2 regions of the Psychrosphaera sp. 1_MG-2023 genome follow, and region 2 is predicted to be linked to the other one. Evidence: predicted binding sites of a transcription regulator. Region 2 holds the regulator's gene; the other holds the start of a gene.
What was found. The regulator MetJ, encoded in region 2, represses methionine synthesis genes. The targets are predictions, from matches to a motif close to TAGACGTCTAGACGTCTA.
Positions count from the first base shown of each region.

Region 1: a site for MetJ is predicted at 1,667-1,684, ahead of metA (homoserine O-succinyltransferase). Genes of this name have one in related genera too.

Region 1 covers NZ_JAUORW010000022.1:45,397-54,409, reverse strand. The annotation lists gene Q4575_RS17520 (homocysteine S-methyltransferase family protein) at 1-643, opposite strand, end outside; gene metA (homoserine O-succinyltransferase) at 664-1,605, opposite strand; gene Q4575_RS17510 (EAL and HDOD domain-containing protein) at 2,377-3,600, shown strand; gene Q4575_RS17505 (helix-hairpin-helix domain-containing protein) at 3,744-4,061, opposite strand; gene Q4575_RS17500 (hydrogen peroxide-inducible genes activator) at 4,161-5,033, opposite strand; gene Q4575_RS17495 (hypothetical protein) at 5,232-5,519, shown strand; gene Q4575_RS17490 (DUF2970 domain-containing protein) at 5,494-5,700, shown strand; gene Q4575_RS17485 (Dam family site-specific DNA-(adenine-N6)-methyltransferase) at 5,781-6,623, opposite strand; gene Q4575_RS17480 (AAA family ATPase) at 6,626-8,143, opposite strand; gene aroB (3-dehydroquinate synthase) at 8,140-9,013, opposite strand, start outside.
Region 2 covers NZ_JAUORW010000019.1:81,037-90,049, reverse strand. The annotation lists gene Q4575_RS16615 (hypothetical protein) at 1-284, opposite strand, end outside; gene Q4575_RS16610 (hypothetical protein) at 268-930, opposite strand; gene Q4575_RS16605 (YicC/YloC family endoribonuclease) at 1,316-2,179, opposite strand; gene Q4575_RS16600 (DEAD/DEAH box helicase) at 2,678-4,558, shown strand; gene rph (ribonuclease PH) at 4,690-5,403, shown strand; gene pyrE (orotate phosphoribosyltransferase) at 5,422-6,063, shown strand; gene metJ (met regulon transcriptional regulator MetJ) at 6,242-6,559, opposite strand; gene metB (cystathionine gamma-synthase) at 6,821-8,113, shown strand; gene Q4575_RS16575 (aspartate kinase) at 8,124-9,013, shown strand, end outside.

The sequences.
Region 1 (9,013 bases), on a different contig from region 2:
TTATTGGCAAACGATGATTTGCTTCTTCAAATGCAACTTCAACAGCGTAAAGTGCTGCTTTAGCATTCAACGTATCAAATATAGTTTCAACCAAAATTAGATCCGCGCCGCCAGCCATTAGGGCTAGTGTGGCTTTGGTATAGTCAGCAACCAAAGCATCAAACGTGATGTTACGAAAACCGGGGTCGTTAACATCTGGAGAAATAGAAGTTGTTTTAGACGTTGGCCCTAAAACACCAGCGACAAATTTCGGTTTATCTGGGGTCGCCACTTGATCACACGCTTCGCGTGCTAATTTAGCTGCTTCAAAGTTAATTTCATCGGCGAGACTTTCCATCCCGTAATCGGCCATCGACGCAACAGTTGCATTAAAACTATTGGTTTCAATAATGTCAGCACCCGCTTCAAGGTAAGCGATGTGAATGTCTTTGATCACTTGAGGTTGCGTCAATACTAATAAGTCATTGTTGCCGCGCACGGATGTCGGCCAATCTTTGAATCGCTCGCCACGATAATCATCTTCTTCAAACTTATACTCTTGGATCATTGTGCCCATTGCACCGTCGAGAAAAAGTACTCTTTGTTTTAACATTGATGTTAATAATTCTGATTGGTCTGGGCGGTAGTCGCCTTTAATAGTCATGTTAAAATTTTAACCTTAAATTATGCGAAGTTTTCTGTTCGAATTTTTGCACTAACTTGACTTATATCATATGGCGTCTTTTGGTAAACGTAATAATTTAGCCAGTTAATGAATAACAAATAACCATGGGACTGCCACAACTTTATTGGTGGCTGCGTAACATCATCATTTGGAAAGTAATTTACGGGAACTATGGCCTCTAAACCGGCATCAACATCTCGTTGATATTCGGTCAATAAAGTATTTCGGTCGTACTCAGGATGGCCGGTAATAAATACTTTGGTTCCTGCTTTATCTTGCATTAGGTAAGCTCCGACTTCGTCACTTCCCGACACTAAGATCAAATCATCTACTTTTTTCAGTTGTTCGATTGGAACTTCACCGTAACGAGAATGCGGGGCAAAAAATACGTCGTCAAAACCACGCATGATTGGCGCTTTACTTTGCCATTTCTGATGTTGATACACGCCACTTAATTTATCGTCGCGGATCTCATGTTGTAAATCGTGATAGTGATATATCGCTGCGTGGGCGGCCCAACACAAAAATAGCGTTGAAGTTACGTGATCTTCTGCCCATTTGAAGACTTCCTGAAGTTGAGACCAATAGGTAACGTCTTCATAACTTTTGAGACCTAGAGGTGCACCCGTAATAATTAAACCATCGTAATTTCGATCTTTAATATCATTAAAATAGCGGTAAAACGTATCTAAATGATCCTCAGAGGTATTTTTTGCTCTGTGCTCTAAGCGCACTAAATCAATATCAACCTGCAATGGGCTGTTGGATAATAACCGAATTAATTGAATTTCTGTCGTTATTTTATCAGGCATCAAATTTAAGACAGCGACTTGCATAGGACGAATGTCCTGCGTGTCAGCTCTATGTTCTGGCATGACATAGATATTTTCCTGCCTTAAGGCGTCAATGGCAGGTAATTGATCTGGGACTCGAATTGGCATGTCTTCACCTCATAAATACTAATCAAGGAAGATTACTTCAAATTTTAGCAATGTCAACATCTAGATGTTTAGACGTCCATGCATCCTAAATATTTTTTGGGCTCGCGGTAGAATTTAGTCTGTATTCATATTCCGTATTTATCCTTGCCTCATTTCCTCTAATCTCATTTCCTCTAATCTCATTTCCTCTAATCTCATTTCCCCTAATAAAGAAAACAAAACACTACGCCAACTCGAAGGATCATCAATGCCATTTGCGGTTGAAACGACAGTACATTGGTATTGCCGTTTTTCGCCAAACGTGTCGACAAATATGTAAAACCCGTAATAAGTTACCTTCACAAATCACAACTACATCCAATATTGTCTGCCTTATTTGAGATAAGTAAGACAAATAAATTAATTGTAAGTTTCATACGCAAAATCTTTTCCAAATTATTCCCTTCCATTACGCAATGGTATTTTGCTCAAACAGTTTCAAAGTCAAAATCAGTTCAAAAATGACTAAAATCTCGGAACCCCTTAGAACATTAAGATTTGTTTACAACATCAACGTAATTTATTTGACCTAACTCATTCCATACAAGGTCAAAAAGATTATAATTTAGACAGACATTGAACACTATCCCAACCCCTTTTTGTAAAAAAAGCGACTAATTTGGATAAATTGGTGGTCATTAAAATCTATAGATAATATATTGGTTAGTAACTAATGTATGTGAAACAATATAACAAATAACCAGTTACGGTTAGTTGGAGCAATATTTACTAATGTATTTTTACGCCGCTAGACAGCCCATTTTGGACCAGCAGAAAAAGCTTTTTGCCTACGAATTACTGTTTAGAGACGGTGTGAGTAATGTATTTCCCGATATTGACGAAGATGAAGCAACCTCACGAATTATTGAAGGTTCGCAGGTCAGTTATGGACTTGAAGACTTTACTGACAATAAGCCAGCATTTATCAATTTCACTTTAGATACCATTTTAAAAAATTACCCAACAATGATGGCACCTGAAACTATAGTTGTTGAAATACTGGAAACTGTACAACCGGGGCGTCGCTTACTTGCTGCCGTCAAAGAGTTAAAAGAGTTAGGTTATACAATCGCTCTTGATGACTACGAGCATAAGCCCGTATGGAAACATTTTTATCCGTATATCGATATTATCAAATTCGACCTTCGTGCTATGACCATGGACGAAATTGCTGGTATTTTAATTGAGCTCAAGCCTCAATCGCATATAGACATGCTCGCTGAGAAAGTAGAAACCCTCGAAGAATTTGAACAGTGCAAAAAACTTGGCTTTAAATACTTCCAAGGTTATTTTTTCTCTAAACCTGAACTCGTTAAAGCAAAAAATTTATCACCAGCGCAAATGACATTAGCCGAATTGTTGTATGAGACTTCGAGTGAAACGTTAGATTTGCCTAAGATCACGCAAATTTTTGAGCGAGACGTCAATCTTTCTTATAAATTGCTGCGATATACAAATTCAGCAGCATTTAAACGTCGTGCCGAAATTTCAACAATCAAACAAGCCCTAGTCGTATTAGGCCAGCACGAACTTAGAAAATTCCTATCATTGCTATTTACCGCCCAAGTGAATAACAGCAAACCACAAGAGCTATTAAAAATGGCGATGGTTAGAGCGCGATTTAGTGAATTGTTAGCTGCAGAGAATACTCAAATTGATTCAGCAATGGCGTTTTTAACCGGTATGATGTCACTTATCGACGCGATATTAGATGAATCAATAGATAAGATAATGGAGCAATTGCCACTGGCAGCTGAGATTAAAAACGCCCTAATTAAAGGTGAAGGACAGCTGGCAGAAATATTAAAACTTGCCATTACATTTGAAAAAGGTGACTGGGAACAAGAGTCGAAACTTGAATCTGTGTTAAATCTTAGTGGTAAACAAATTTCAGCTAAGTTTGCCGAAGCCATTAGTTGGGCCGATGACCAACTTTCACTTATATCTTCCGTTTAAAAAAGGTTTTTAGTCAATATTAAAAAGCGCAGTCACCAAAATTGGTGCTGCGCTTTTTTACATCTCAAAATTATCCTGAAATGAATTTATTCATTTAGGCATCTTTGAAATAATTCAATGCCATAAACTAAATCACTAAATCACTAAATTCTGAATTGAGGCTTAATTTTAGCAAATAGTTTGGGACCAATGCCTTTAATTTCTTTTAGTTCAGAGAGTGTTTTAAACTTTCCTACCTTTTTGCGATATGCAAGTATTGCGGCCGCTTTACTTTTGCCAAGTCCTTTAACTTTAATTAGCTCGTTTAAGCCAACGCGGTTAAGATCAAGCAATGAGTGACTGCTTACCTGTTTAACTTGTGCATTTGTTCCATCATTAACCATAGGCAAAGCAGACGCACTGTGCGAACCAAACAAGCTGCCAATAATTAAAAGTAGATATTTTACTGAACGTCCTTTCATCATATTTCCTTTTTGTAGTTTAAGAACATTCCAAATAGTAAGTTAGAATGCTGAAACCACAAGTCCAGTTTTTATCAAAAAAGTACAGTTTACATGAGGTTAGGAACTTACGAGTTGCTCGAGTACGCGCTTAATTTGAACCCCAATATTGGAATAGAATACTCTTCGGTGACTCGTTTTCCGCCACACTAGACTCAAGTTACGAAACGCATTTTTATCCTCTAGCTCAGCGACCTGCAGCTTATGGCGGTCAACAAAGCCAGATTTAATAGCGAGCTTAGTTAAATAAGTTGCGCCTGCATGCCCCTCTACCATTGCCAATAAAGTCGTTAAACTACTGGCCTGGAATGGATGAACATCTTTAGATTCAGACAAGCTACAGCCACTAATCGTATGCTCTGACAAACAATGATCGCGTTCTAACAAATAGACATTATTTTCTACATTATCTTTATGAAAAACATGGTAAAACTGATCTTTAATCAAATGATACTCAACAAATTCGCCGACATTATAAGGGGTCGCCATCAACACCATGTCAAGTCGGCCCTCTCGAAGTAAAGACAGGCAGTTGTCTGTTGTATCTTCACGTAAATAAAGGTCCAATTTAGGAAATTGCTCTGCACAATCTTTTATTAAAGGATTTACAACAAATGGGGCGATGGTAGGGATAATACCTAAGTGCAATTCACCGCCGTATTGGTTGCCATCTGATGTTGCCGTGGCCACGAGATCAGCGCTGCTTTCTAAAATTTCCCGAGATTTTTTAACGACATCGACACCAACAGGAGTAAACACAAACGTTTTGTGGTCGCGTTCGATTAACTGTGCATCTAATTGCTCTTCCAAGGCTTGAATTGCACTACTTAATGTTGATTGTGAAACAAAACACTTTTTTGCTGCCTGACCAAAATGTCCAGTATCGTACAAAGAAACTAAGTATTTTAGCTGCTGGAGCTTGGGTAACTTCATATAAATAGCCTTTCCTGAAGTATCAATTTATCGCATATTTTATGGCGCTTACCTTACCGAATAACCTCCCAACTGACAAAGAGATTCAATAAATTGTTACTTGGTCGGCCAATATCTTGATTCTACCGCAATAGCATATTTTTTTTCATAAACTCTATTATTCTTATACGTACGAAAAACGCGCGGGGAGAAAATCCTATGAACGTTTCACATATAAGAAAAGCAATATTGGTATCAACAGTAATATTTTGTTCAGCAACAACAGCAGCGACAGTTTCGAATGTTGATTGCGAATGTGCTCAAAAACAAAACGGCTGTGAAGCACCAAAAGCCCAAAGCCCTAGTTGGTGGAATTGGATAACTGGCAACAAAAATGGTTCGCAATTCCACTTTTTTGACCTTATTGAATTACTACACAATAGTGACAAGGTTGCCGCAGTAGACAAGGGAGAGATTGAGGGTGAAAACGATAAAAGTAACGCATAAACCGAGCTTTTTTTCCGCTTTGAAAAGTGCAGCGTCTGCCATGATTGGCATTCAAAAGTCAGATAAACACAGTTCAGATTTTAATTCAGATACACCATTTCCATTTATTTTGGCTGGCGTTATTTTAGTGATTGGGTTTATTTTAGCACTGATCACGATTGTTAATTTTGTTGTCGGCTAGGACGAGTTAAATTAAGTTGCGATACGTATATAGCGATATCTAAGTAGCGATTTACAGCAAAGTGTTAAATCGCTGCAATTTTACCGAGACTTAACGATTACCTTATCTGGGCAATAGTAAGCAAATATCTCACCTACCTTCTTTCTCGTCGCGCCATTTTGGCTAATGTTCCTGCTAACCTTTACAAAACTATGTTTAGCTTCATGGTAAAGCTTTCTAGTGAGTTCAGTGTCATGATTACTAATCAGTACTGGGATCTTTCTATTGAACGCTGTGTGTTCTGCCAAAAGCGCTAATTTGGCCTGCTCATTTGGATCAAAGCCGCCTACCGAATAACTCGTAAATTTTGCGGTTTGACTTAATGGAGCGTATGGCGGATCGCAGTAAATAACAGAACCGGCCCTTGCCCGCGAAAACGTCTTTTTATAATCCTCACAAACAAACTTAGCTTTTTTAGCTTTTTCCGAAAATGCATAAATTTCATTTTCTGGAAAATAGGGTTTGTTGTAGTCACCAAAAGGCACATTAAAGCCTCCTTTCAAATTATAACGACATAACCCGTTATAGCCGTGGCGATTCAAATAGATAAATAACAAGGCTCGATAATACAGATCGGTAGTGGTATTGAACTCCTGGCGCAAACCGTAATACATCACTTTGTCGTTATTTTTCTGATTGAAAAGCGTTCGAGCATCAGTGACAAGTGTCTTTGGTCGCGACTTTACATATTTGTATAATCGAATTAAATCTGGATTAACGTCATTTAGTAGGTAAGAATCATAGTTACTATTGAGAAAAACAGAACCGGCACCGACAAACGGTTCAACCAATTTTTTCCCCTCCGGCAATCTGGAGTGGATCTGCTCAATAAGGCTGTACTTTCCGCCGGCCCACTTAAGAAAGGCTCTGGTTTTCTTGGTCATGGTTACTCGGCTTTTTCGAAACGTTGATTATAAGTTTGAATTTGTTGTTGGATCACCGACACTGATTTTGCCCAAGCATTCGGCTCGAGGCGTGAGGCTACTTCGCGAGCTTGTGTAATGGTATCAAATAAGCCATAGGTCACCACTATCCAATCTGTCCCATTTCGTTGAATTTTGTAAATCCGAAATTCACTGGGCTTTACTGGCGCTGAAACTAAATACTCAGCTAAAGTTGGCTCTGAGCTAACCGCAGTAAACTGCAATACATAGCGGTCTTTTGGCAATGACATAAACGCGTCATTGTCAATTTTATACAAACTTGGTTGCGGCTGTTCTGGGTAATTCTCTGATGCCGTTGCAATAATTAAGTCACTGTCGTTCACAACCTGTTTGGCTGCGGCCGCTGACTTAGACAGTTGATTTTCCACCGACTGTTTTTTAACGGTAGGAGGAGTATTAGTAGCTAATGACGGCGTAGATTTTACGGATGTCGTTCCCGTCACTTTTGCGCTGTCCTCCGCATTGCCACCTTTATCAGGTTTTGTCTGCGGCGTGATGACCGAGGCTGGGTCATCCAAAGATGCTTGTAACGCAGTAAACATTTCTTCAGCGGACGCTGTCCGGGTCGCCGCAAGATCATCGGCATACAAGGTACGACTTTTAAATTCTGGTATCGACACCTTTTTATTGGCGTTGAGCACTTGTTTCACCGCCAAAGACTCATCATCCTCTGGACCAATATGTTGCTTTGCAACGTTTGGAGTTGAGTCAAAATAACCCACATTGTAGGCATAAATCCCAAGGGCAAGAAGTAAACTTGCGAGCGTGACAATTGCCCCCCAAAGTTTGATATTTAAGCCGCCTGAATTAACTAACTCTAAGTTATTTTGGTCGTTATAGGCCAATAACTGGATCGGAACACCTTTTGAGTTTTCAATCCAACGCTTCAACTTTGAATCGGTAATCGCTGGCAACTCAGAAAAATACGTATTTAACAGATGATAACTTTCGTCCTTTGACAACCTAGGTATTGATTCAACGGCGATAAGCTGTGAATTAATATTTAACAAGGTGGCCGAGATTGACTTGTCGAAACTGAGTACAATTGAAAACTGGATACCCGCACCGTTAATTTGGCTAAAGACCTGTAATAACTCACCAACCAGTTTTGCAGACATATAGTGCGCATTATCTATCGCTACCATTAGTTCAGTTTGCTGATTAAACTCAAGGAATGAGCTTACAAGAGGTTTTTCTGGGTCAAATAGTACATTGCCAAACAATTGCTCTATTATCCGGCTACGGAGCTGTACATCCGTGATGTTTTTTGAAGCTGTGACATAACATTTGTTGGCATCTGGCATCGCCGTTGTTAAAACTTCTTCTAACAAAACGGTTTTGCCAAACCCCATGCCGCCTTCAAGCGCAACGATCTTGTTTTGAGTTAACAAAGAACGAAGTTGAACTAAATAATTTAGTCGACTTGGTGGGAAGTAGAAATTAGAGCCCAAAGCGGTCATTGTAAAATTAGTTTCAGTTCACTCTCGGTTACGTCTGTAACCAGTATCGCCTCACCTAAGTGTTTCGGCAATACAAATCTTATGGTTTGTGCCTGAACTTTTTTATCTTTTTTCATATGAGGAATATATTGCTCATATGACATTTGTGCAGGTCCTTTCGAAGGTAACGAAAACGCGTCATTTAGAGCAACGATGCGATTAACGTCAGCATCCGATAACCAACCACGTAATTTGGCTAATTCGGAAGCTTGCACCATACCGACAGCAACTGCTTCGCCGTGAAGCCAATTGCCATACCCCATTTCAGCTTCGATAGCGTGCCCAAAAGTATGACCTAGGTTAAGCAATGCTCGAACACCACTTTCTTTTTCATCTTGCGCAACAATATCAGCTTTATTTTGGCAGCATTGTTTAATGATATAAGACAATACACTTGGAACTTTCGCTGAAATTTCAGCTAGGTTAACTTCGAGATATTCAAATAATTGAATGTCACCCAAAATACCGTATTTAATAACCTCAGCCATTCCTGCTGAAAACTCTCTATCAGGCAATGAAGAAAGGGAATCAATATCAATAATTACGGCTTTAGGTTGGTAAAACGCACCAATCATATTTTTGCCGAGTGGATGATTAACTGCCGTTTTTCCGCCTACTGATGAGTCAACTTGACTCAATAAGGTTGTTGGGACTTGAATAAAATCAACACCACGTTGGTAGGTGGCCGCAACAAAACCTGTCACGTCGCCTATTACACCGCCACCTAAAGCAATTAGGGTTACATCACGACCATAGTTACCCGAAAGTAAAAAGCTCATGATATGTTCGTAACTTGCTAATGTTTTGTATGCTTCACCATCAGGTATGGTC
Region 2 (9,013 bases):
TATTTCCTACTCAATAAAAAAGCAGCCAGACCAACTAACCCCACAGCCACTAGCGTGCCAGTGCCAGTGCCGTCACTGTCTTTTTTTACAAAATAACGACTGTGTGTTTGTTTTAAATCGGCTAGGCTATTAGCTTCAAATACGACGACTTCCATCTCATGTTTATTAGCTGTAAGAAACTGTTGCTCTTTTAGTAAACAAGCATTTTGAGCATCAATATAGTTATTATATTCATCGCATTCTGTCGTTTTAGTGGTGCGATTATGTTCAATCAGATAATACATGGCGAATCGCTGCCTCTATTCGTTGTTGATATTGCTCAATAGAGTGATTGTGAGCTTCTGAATCAATGGTAACAAACGACTCTGAGAGTTGCTTTAGTTTATTCATTATTGTTTGCTCTTGCTCATTGCCGCCATATTTTAAGGTATTTTTTTCATCAGACATAGTTTCGACTAAGTTTGCCCAAATATCTTGAGCATAGGTTCGTAATTGAATCTCATAAAATTGTTTACCTAATTTAGCAATAATATGAATAGCCCGATAACCGTCATTGTCTCTTTCTTTACCTTCTACTTGCCAGTCTTGTTGTGTAAAAGCGGTAATCAGAAAATTGTTTAATTCACTGGCTTGTTTAGTGCCTGATTTTAATACTATGCGACATCCTGCGATATCTTGCATTTGAGGTAAACGTAGTTGGGGTAGCCTACACAGTTTATCAACAATTGATTGTTGTGTTTTGCGCTTACGTTTGGTTGCTGTCCAATCAGAAGTATTTTCGAGTACTTTTTGAATGATGGCATATGCTTTTTCATCAACCTCACTAAAAGTTTGACGAAATTTATCAAGTAACGCTAAGTCGTCATTAGTAATTGAACTGCCACGGAGCCTATCTCCTAATCTTGTTACTTGACTGTTACTCAGTGCCATTTGATTTACCTCAATTTTCTCTATTGCATTTTTTCGATATTCTTTTTCGCTTTACTATTAATTAGCACTAAAATAGTAACTGTAATGTTCGAATTAAAAAACTAATTAATTCAAGTAATATAAATGTTTAGCAGGATATTATTTACCAGAGATTACAAAAATATTATCTCAGTCTATACCTACGACTTAGGTTTGTAGACTACTATAAAAATACCTTATTAGACTATTAAGTTAAGCGATAAAAATGTCTCTGGTTTATGAGTTAGTAACCCAATTAATCACCAGTTTTATAAGGTATGATTTTAAGCTGGAAAGTATAGCTGTATATTCCAACTATTAGGGAAAACCTAATAGTTGGAATGTTGAAAATATTACTGAATAAGTCCTATTCAATATTCTGAATTTGCTCCCTCATTTGCTCAATAAGAACCTTTAACTCAACAGCGGCTTTAGTGATGTCGGCGTTGATTGATTTTGAGGCTAGGGTATTTGATTCGCGGTTGAACTCTTGCATCATAAAGTCGAGTCTGCGGCCACATGCACCGCCTTTTTTCATGATCTTTTGCGTTTCAGTTACGTGGCTTTCAAGGCGGTCGAGTTCTTCGGCGACGTCGGTTTTTTGTGCCATATAAATCAGTTCTTGTTCGAGGCGAGCGGCGTCGATTTCAACTTTTGCGTCTTCGAGTTTGGCAACTATGCGTTCTTTTTGCCACGCCATGATTTCAGGCATGTGTTGTTTTACGATAGCGACTTGTTCAACAATGATCTCAAGACGAGAGTCGATCATTTGTTTTAAGTTTGCGCCTTCACTGCCGCGGGCTTCTTTGAAGTCTTTAACAAGTTGGTCAAAGCCACCGATAACGTCTTTTTGCACTGAGTCCATGTCGGTTTCTTCAGCTTCCATAACGCCTGGCCATTTTAATATGTCCACTGGATTTAACTCGCCAGCACCAGCGGCTTTATTTACCCAGTTTGCACTGTCGATAAGTTGTTGCGCTAAGGTTTCGTTTAATGACAATTTAGCAACTGCCGAGGCATTAGCGGTGTATTTTAAAAATACTTCAACTTTGCCACGTTGTAACTGTTTGCGCAGACGTTCACGTATAATGGTTTCCATCGAACGGAATTGCTCTGGTAAGCGAATATACGTTTCGAGATAACGTTGATTTACCGAACGTATTTCCCAAACGGCGTTGCCCCAATCGCCTTTAACTTCGTTACGGGCATAAGCGGTCATACTTTGGATCACGGTCGTTCCTAACATTTTATTTTACAATTGCGTCTATTATAAACATCGGAGGAGTTAACACACGGAAAATTTGTTTTTTGGATCTAAAACTATACCTAGCGCTTCACTTTTAGTTTGTGGCAGTTTTAGGATTTAATACGCTAATTATTTGTTTTTTAGGTTTGAATCTAATCCTAATACTTTGATTGCAAATTTAATTTGGGTGGAGGTGACTGAGATAAAAATTAATTTGTGATTTTATAACGATGTACAATTTTTCGACTATAATTTTCGGCACGCGCAGGTGTTATCGAAACTTTATTTAAGTAATTACTTTAATTTGATGCTTTTTTATACATTAAGGCTCGCTAAAGGTTATAAAAACGTGTACAATGCGCGCCCTTTGATATATATCCCCATATCAGGCTAAGCTCGAATTGTGAACGTGTATAAGACGCGTGTGTAGGTAGAGTGATGACGGAATAGTGCGTGAAGTTGGGGTCGAAATGTGAGTAAACAATGACAGAAAATGTAACACCCCAACCAAATGCAGCCGTAGTTGCTGAAGCAACAGAATTAAAATTCGCTGATTTAGGTTTAAGCCCTGAAGTATTAGACGCCGTTCACAGTGTTGGTTATGAAACACCTTCACCAATTCAAGCAGAATGTATTCCTCATATCTTAAACGGCGATGACGTTTTAGGTATTGCGCAAACAGGTACTGGTAAAACAGCCGCGTTTGCATTACCAGCATTATGTAAATTAGATGCAAAAATTAATTCACCACAGGTTTTGGTATTAACACCAACGCGTGAATTAGCAATTCAAGTTGCTGAAGCATTTTCAACATACGCTGAAAAATTATCAGGTTTCCATGTATTACCTATTTATGGTGGTCAAGACTTCCGTACGCAATTACGTTCTTTAAAACGTGGTGTGCATGTAGTAGTTGGTACTCCTGGCCGTGTTATGGACCATATGCGTCGTGAAACATTAGACTTGTCTAACCTGAAAATGGTCATTTTGGACGAAGCTGATGAAATGTTGCGTATGGGTTTCATCGACGATGTTGAATGGATCATGGAGCATGTTCCTAAACAAGCACAAATTGCTTTGTTCTCAGCAACGATGCCAGCACAGATCTTAAAAGTAACTAAAAACTACTTAAAAAATCCTAAAGAAGTGCGCATTAAGCCTAAAACGGCGAGCCACTCAAACATTACGCAGCAATATTGGATTGTTAATAACAACCAAAAGCTTGACGTATTGACTCGTATTTTAGAATTGATCCAATTCGACGGTATGATCATCTTTGTTAAAACACGTATTAGCACCAGCGAACTTGCGGATAAATTGTCGGCAAGAGGTTATGCGGCAGCGGCACTTAATGGTGATATGAACCAGTCGCATCGTGAACAATGTATCGAATCTTTAAAATCAGGTCGCTTAGATATCATCATCGCAACAGACGTTGCTGCTCGTGGTATCGACGTTGAACGTGTTAGTCACGTTATTAACTACGATTTACCATATGATGTTGAGTCTTATGTTCACCGTGTTGGCCGCACGGGTCGTGCGGGACGTAAAGGTAATGCAATCTTGTTTGCAGCGCCACGTGAACGTCGTTTATTGAAAACGATTGAACGCGAAACCAAGCAAACGATTTTACCTTATGAAGCGCCTTCAAATGAAGAAGTGACCCAATTACGTGTTTCTTCGTTTAAAGAAAAGATCTCAGATGCATTGGGTTCTCAAGAATTAGAATTCTTCCAAAAATTAGCGATTGAGTATGCTGAAGAGCATCAAATGGATGTTGCTGAAGTTGCAGGTGCGTTAACGTACTTAGCGCAACAAGAAGCGCCTCTACAGGTTACTGGTAAAGGTATGCCTGGTCACAACAACGGCGATGATCGTGGTGACAGAGGTCCTCGTGACCGTAACGATCGTGGTCCTCGTGATCGCAATGACCGTGGTGACAGAGGCGGCCGTGATGGCGGACGTGGACGTGATCCAGGTATGAAGATGCAAGCTTACCGTATCGAAGTTGGTCGTGAGCATGGCGTATCACCAAAAGATATCGTTGGTGCAATTGCAAACGAAGCGAACATTAGCTCTCGTTTCATCGGCAACATCAAACTTGCTCCTAACTTTTCAATTGTTGAGTTACCAGCAGAAATGCCAGCTGACGTACAACAGAAGTTGAAGCAAACTAAGATCCGTAATCAAACGATTGACCTTAAAGTTGACCCTCGTGGTGGTGAAGGTGTTGGTCGTCGTGAAGGCGGTGGCGGTCGTGACGGCGGACGCGGTAGAGATGACCGTGGCGGACGTGGTCGTGGTCGTGACGGCGGACGCAGTGGCGGTGGTGAAGGCCATCGTGGACGTCGTTCAGAAAAATAATTTAACCATCTAGGTTAATCTAAGGGCAACGTATCGTTGCCCTTTTTTATATAAACAATTTACAAACGTAATTTAGGTATACACCTTTTGTTGGTATATTACGTTTTCAAGAAATTTAATAGGGTATTAACATGCGTCCAAGCGGCAGAACAACTTCTCAAATTCGACCAGTCACCATCACACGTAACTTTACAGCACACGCTGAAGGTTCAGTTTTAATTGAGATTGGCGATACAAAAGTATTATGTAATGCGACCGTTGAAGTGGGCGTACCGCGTTTTATGAAAGGTAAAGGTAAAGGTTGGGTAACGGCGGAATACGGTATGTTACCGCGTTCGACTCATACTCGTAACAACCGTGAAGCTGCGCGTGGCAAACAGTCTGGCCGTACAATGGAAATTCAACGTCTCATCGCTCGTTCACTTCGTGCCGCTGTCGATTTAACGGCGCTAGGCGAAAATACCATTACCGTTGATTGCGATGTTATCCAAGCTGATGGCGGAACACGTACTGCGTCAATTACAGGTGCTTGTGTGGCGTTAGTTGATGCAATTAACTATATGCGTAAAGAAAACATCATTAAAACGAATCCGCTTAAACACCTTATTGCGGCTATCTCAGTTGGTGTTTATAAAGGCACGCCAATTGCCGATTTAGAATACCTTGAAGATTCTGAGGCTGATACTGACATGAATGTGATAATGACCGAAGACGGTCGTTTAATCGAAGTACAAGGCACGGCAGAAGAAGAACCATTTACGTTTGACGAAATGCAAGAAATGTTAGCTTTAGCTAAAAATGCGATTGGCGAACTTATCGATGAACAGAAAAAAGCGATTGCTTAAGTAATACTAGGTGACCACATGAAAGATTATCAAATTGAATTTATTGAATTTGCACTAGAAAAACAAGTTTTAAAGTTTGGCGAATTCACCTTAAAATCTGGCCGTACGAGTCCGTATTTCTTTAATGCAGGTTTGTTTAATACCGGTCGTGATCTCGCGCGTTTAGGTCGTTTTTATGCAGCTGCATTGGTCGACTCTGGCATCAAGTTTGACGTATTGTTTGGCCCTGCTTATAAAGGCATTCCAATTGCGACTACAACGGCGGTTGCGTTGGCTGATCATCACGATATTGACACGCCATACTGCTTTAATCGTAAAGAGAAAAAGACCCACGGTGAAGGCGGAAGTTTAGTTGGATCTGAGCTTAAAGGTGACATCATGTTAGTGGATGATGTGATCACAGCGGGCACGGCGATTCGTGAATCGATGGAGATCATTCAGCAACATGGTGCTAATTTATCTGGGGTGTTAATTGCTTTAGATCGCCAGGAAAAAGGCAAAGGCGAATTGTCTGCGATTCAAGAAGTTGAACGCGATTTTGGTACAAAAGTCATATCAATCGTGACATTAGCAGACGTAATTACTTATTTGGCTAAGACGCCATCTTATGCTGACTATTTACCTTTAGTGGAAGCGTATCGTACAAACTACGGTATTTAAGACAAAGGTACTGTTGGGCAAAAGTCTTGTTTATCAGTCATTTTGCTAACAGGCGTATTCATATTAAAATCAAACGTTAATATAAATAGCAAAAACGAACGTTAATAAAAAAGCCATCGAATGCAAATTTGATGGCTTTTTTTATTTCGGTTGTATTTAGTCGAACTAACTAAAATAACTAATCTTCGATTTCAGGGATCGCTTTTCCCATCTCTATCAAAATATTGCGCACTTCTTCAGGTATTTGTTCAGGATTGTCTTTCGACAAATCACCGTCGGCCGGCAAAGGTTGGCCTGTAAACGCGTGTAGAAATGCTTCACATAACAATTCGCTATTAGTAGCGTGCCGCAAGTTATTCACTTGGCGTCGAGTTCGCTCGTCGGTTAATACTTTTAAAACGTTAAGCGGAATTGAGACGGTTATTTTTTTAACCTTTTCCGCTTTTTTTCCATGTTCTGCATAAGGATGAATGTATTCGCCATTCCACGTAGCCATAGTACACCTGCGATGTTCAGTAATTCTTTTTTAACATTTTTGCCACTTCGAACTCGTCTTTGGAAGTATTAGGACGTTATGGGCAAAATCGAAAGATATAAGTTAAAGACCCGGCAAATTGTATTGGATTAAATTAATTAGTCAAATTATCGATTTCTAAAAGTTTAGACGTCTAGACTGTTGACATAAAAATTAATCAGTTTATAGTCTAGTCATCTTGAATGGTTTAGCCATCTAAACGTATAAAAGTCTGGAATGAACATGAGTAACTTAGCAAATAAAGATTTCGCAGCAGCAACAATAGCCGTGCAAACCGGTTTAAACACAGATAAAAATCACCAATCAGTTGTTGCCCCAATTTATATGGCTAGTAACTACAAGTTTGAAGACTTAAACAATCGCCCGGCTTACGAATACAGCCGCAGTGGCAACCCTACCCGTGACTTGTTAGCAAATGCATTAACCGAACTTGAGTACGGTGTCGGGTCGGTGGTTACGTCATCTGGCATGGCGGCAATCAACTTAGTCTTAAATCTGTTGTCAAAAGATGATGTGATTGTTGCGCCACAGGATTGTTACGGCGGCACCTATCGTTTGTTCGACAGTTTTGCTCAGCGCGGTGTGTTCAAATTAGTCTGGCTTGACTATTATGCAGACGATATCGAACAACAAATTCAAAAAATTAAACCGAGTATTGTTTGGATTGAAACCCCAAGTAATCCGTTACTTCGTATTACTGACATTAAAAAATTATCAGCGACCGCTAAGTCGGTTGGCGCACGCACTGTTGTAGATAATACGTTTTTGTCGCCAATTGGTCAGACGCCGTTAAAACTTGGTGCCGACATTGTTGTGCATTCAAGCACAAAATATTTAAACGGTCATTCAGACGTTGTATCAGGCGCTGTAATTTGTGCGAGTGCTGACGATCATGAGCAATTAGCTTGGTGGGCAAATAATACAGGCGTTACCGGTTCTCCGTTCGACAGTTATTTAATATTGCGCGGGATCAGAACCTTGCCGTTAAGAATTAAGCAACACAGTAAAAATGCCCAGTCTATTGCTGAAGTGCTCGATGCGCACGAATTGGTAAAACACGTTAATTTCCCTGGATTACCTTCACATCCGGATCATGAACTAGCGAATCGTCAGCAAAATTACAATGCTGGAATGTTGAGTTTTGAATTAAACGGGGATATCAACACCGTTAATTCGTTTATCAAAAATTTGCAGCTCTTCACATTAGCGGAATCATTAGGTGGCACCGAGAGTTTGGTTTGTCATCCGTCAACAATGACACATGCGGCAATGGATGAAGAAGCCCAATTAACGGCTGGAATTACGACTCAACTTGTTCGTTTCTCGGTTGGGATAGAAGATAAAGCAGACTTGGTTGCTGACGTAATACAGGCTTTATCCGTTGCGAACATTGAAAAAAATACACCAAATGCGGCGGGACGTTCTGCTAAAGCTGGTTTAAAAAAAGTATTAGACGATGATTCGGTAGACTCAGCGGCTTGCCGACTCAGTCCTGCGCTCGCGGCATTGTGGTAGGGAGTAGATAATGTCAAATAACCTTACTGAAATTAATGTTGTTGTATTGGGGCGTGGTGTTGTTGGCTCGGTCTGGCTTGACGGTAGTGCTGAGCTTAGATCTCGTTTTAAAAATGTTGCTAACGTTAAAATTGTTGCTGTTGCTAATTCGACTCGCTATTTGTTAGATAAAAATGGTCTTGGTATTGAACAATTAAATCAATATGCTCAGTTATCTAAAGCTGCGGACTTACATCAGCTGATTGGTGCGTTGTCTGATTTAGAGTTACCAAACTTGGTTATTTTAGATCTCACAGCCAGCGATATTGTTGCAAATCGTTATTTAGAATTTGCTGAACGTAGCTGGAATGTTATTTCAGCTAACAAAATCCCTTTAACTAAATCAACAGAACGCCATAAATTGTTGATCAATACATTCAGAGCGAATGGGTGTTTTTGGGGTATTAATGCCACAGTAGGCGCGGCGTTACCTGTGCAGTCTAGCTTAAGTGACTTACTGCAAGCGGGTGATAAACTGCAGTCCATAACCGGTGTTTTTTCTGGTAGCTTGTCCTACTTATTAAGTTATTATGACGGTGAACAAAGTTTTACTGACTTAATCAAACAAGCAAAAGAAGTCGGTATGACCGAGCCTGACCCACGAGACGATTTATCTGGGACAGACGTTCAACGCAAATTATTAATTTTGGCGCGTATCGCAGGATATTCGTTAAACCTAGAAGACATTAGAGTATCGCCGTTATTACCCCAGTCTTTATTAGACGGTGACCTTAATGACTTTTGGAACAATGCTGAAGCGATTGACCAGTTTATGGCTGAGAAAAGCGCGGCAGCTAAAAAAGTCGGTCAGAAATTAGCTTATCAAGCAAAAGCCACTTTTAACGGCAATGTAGCCGAAGG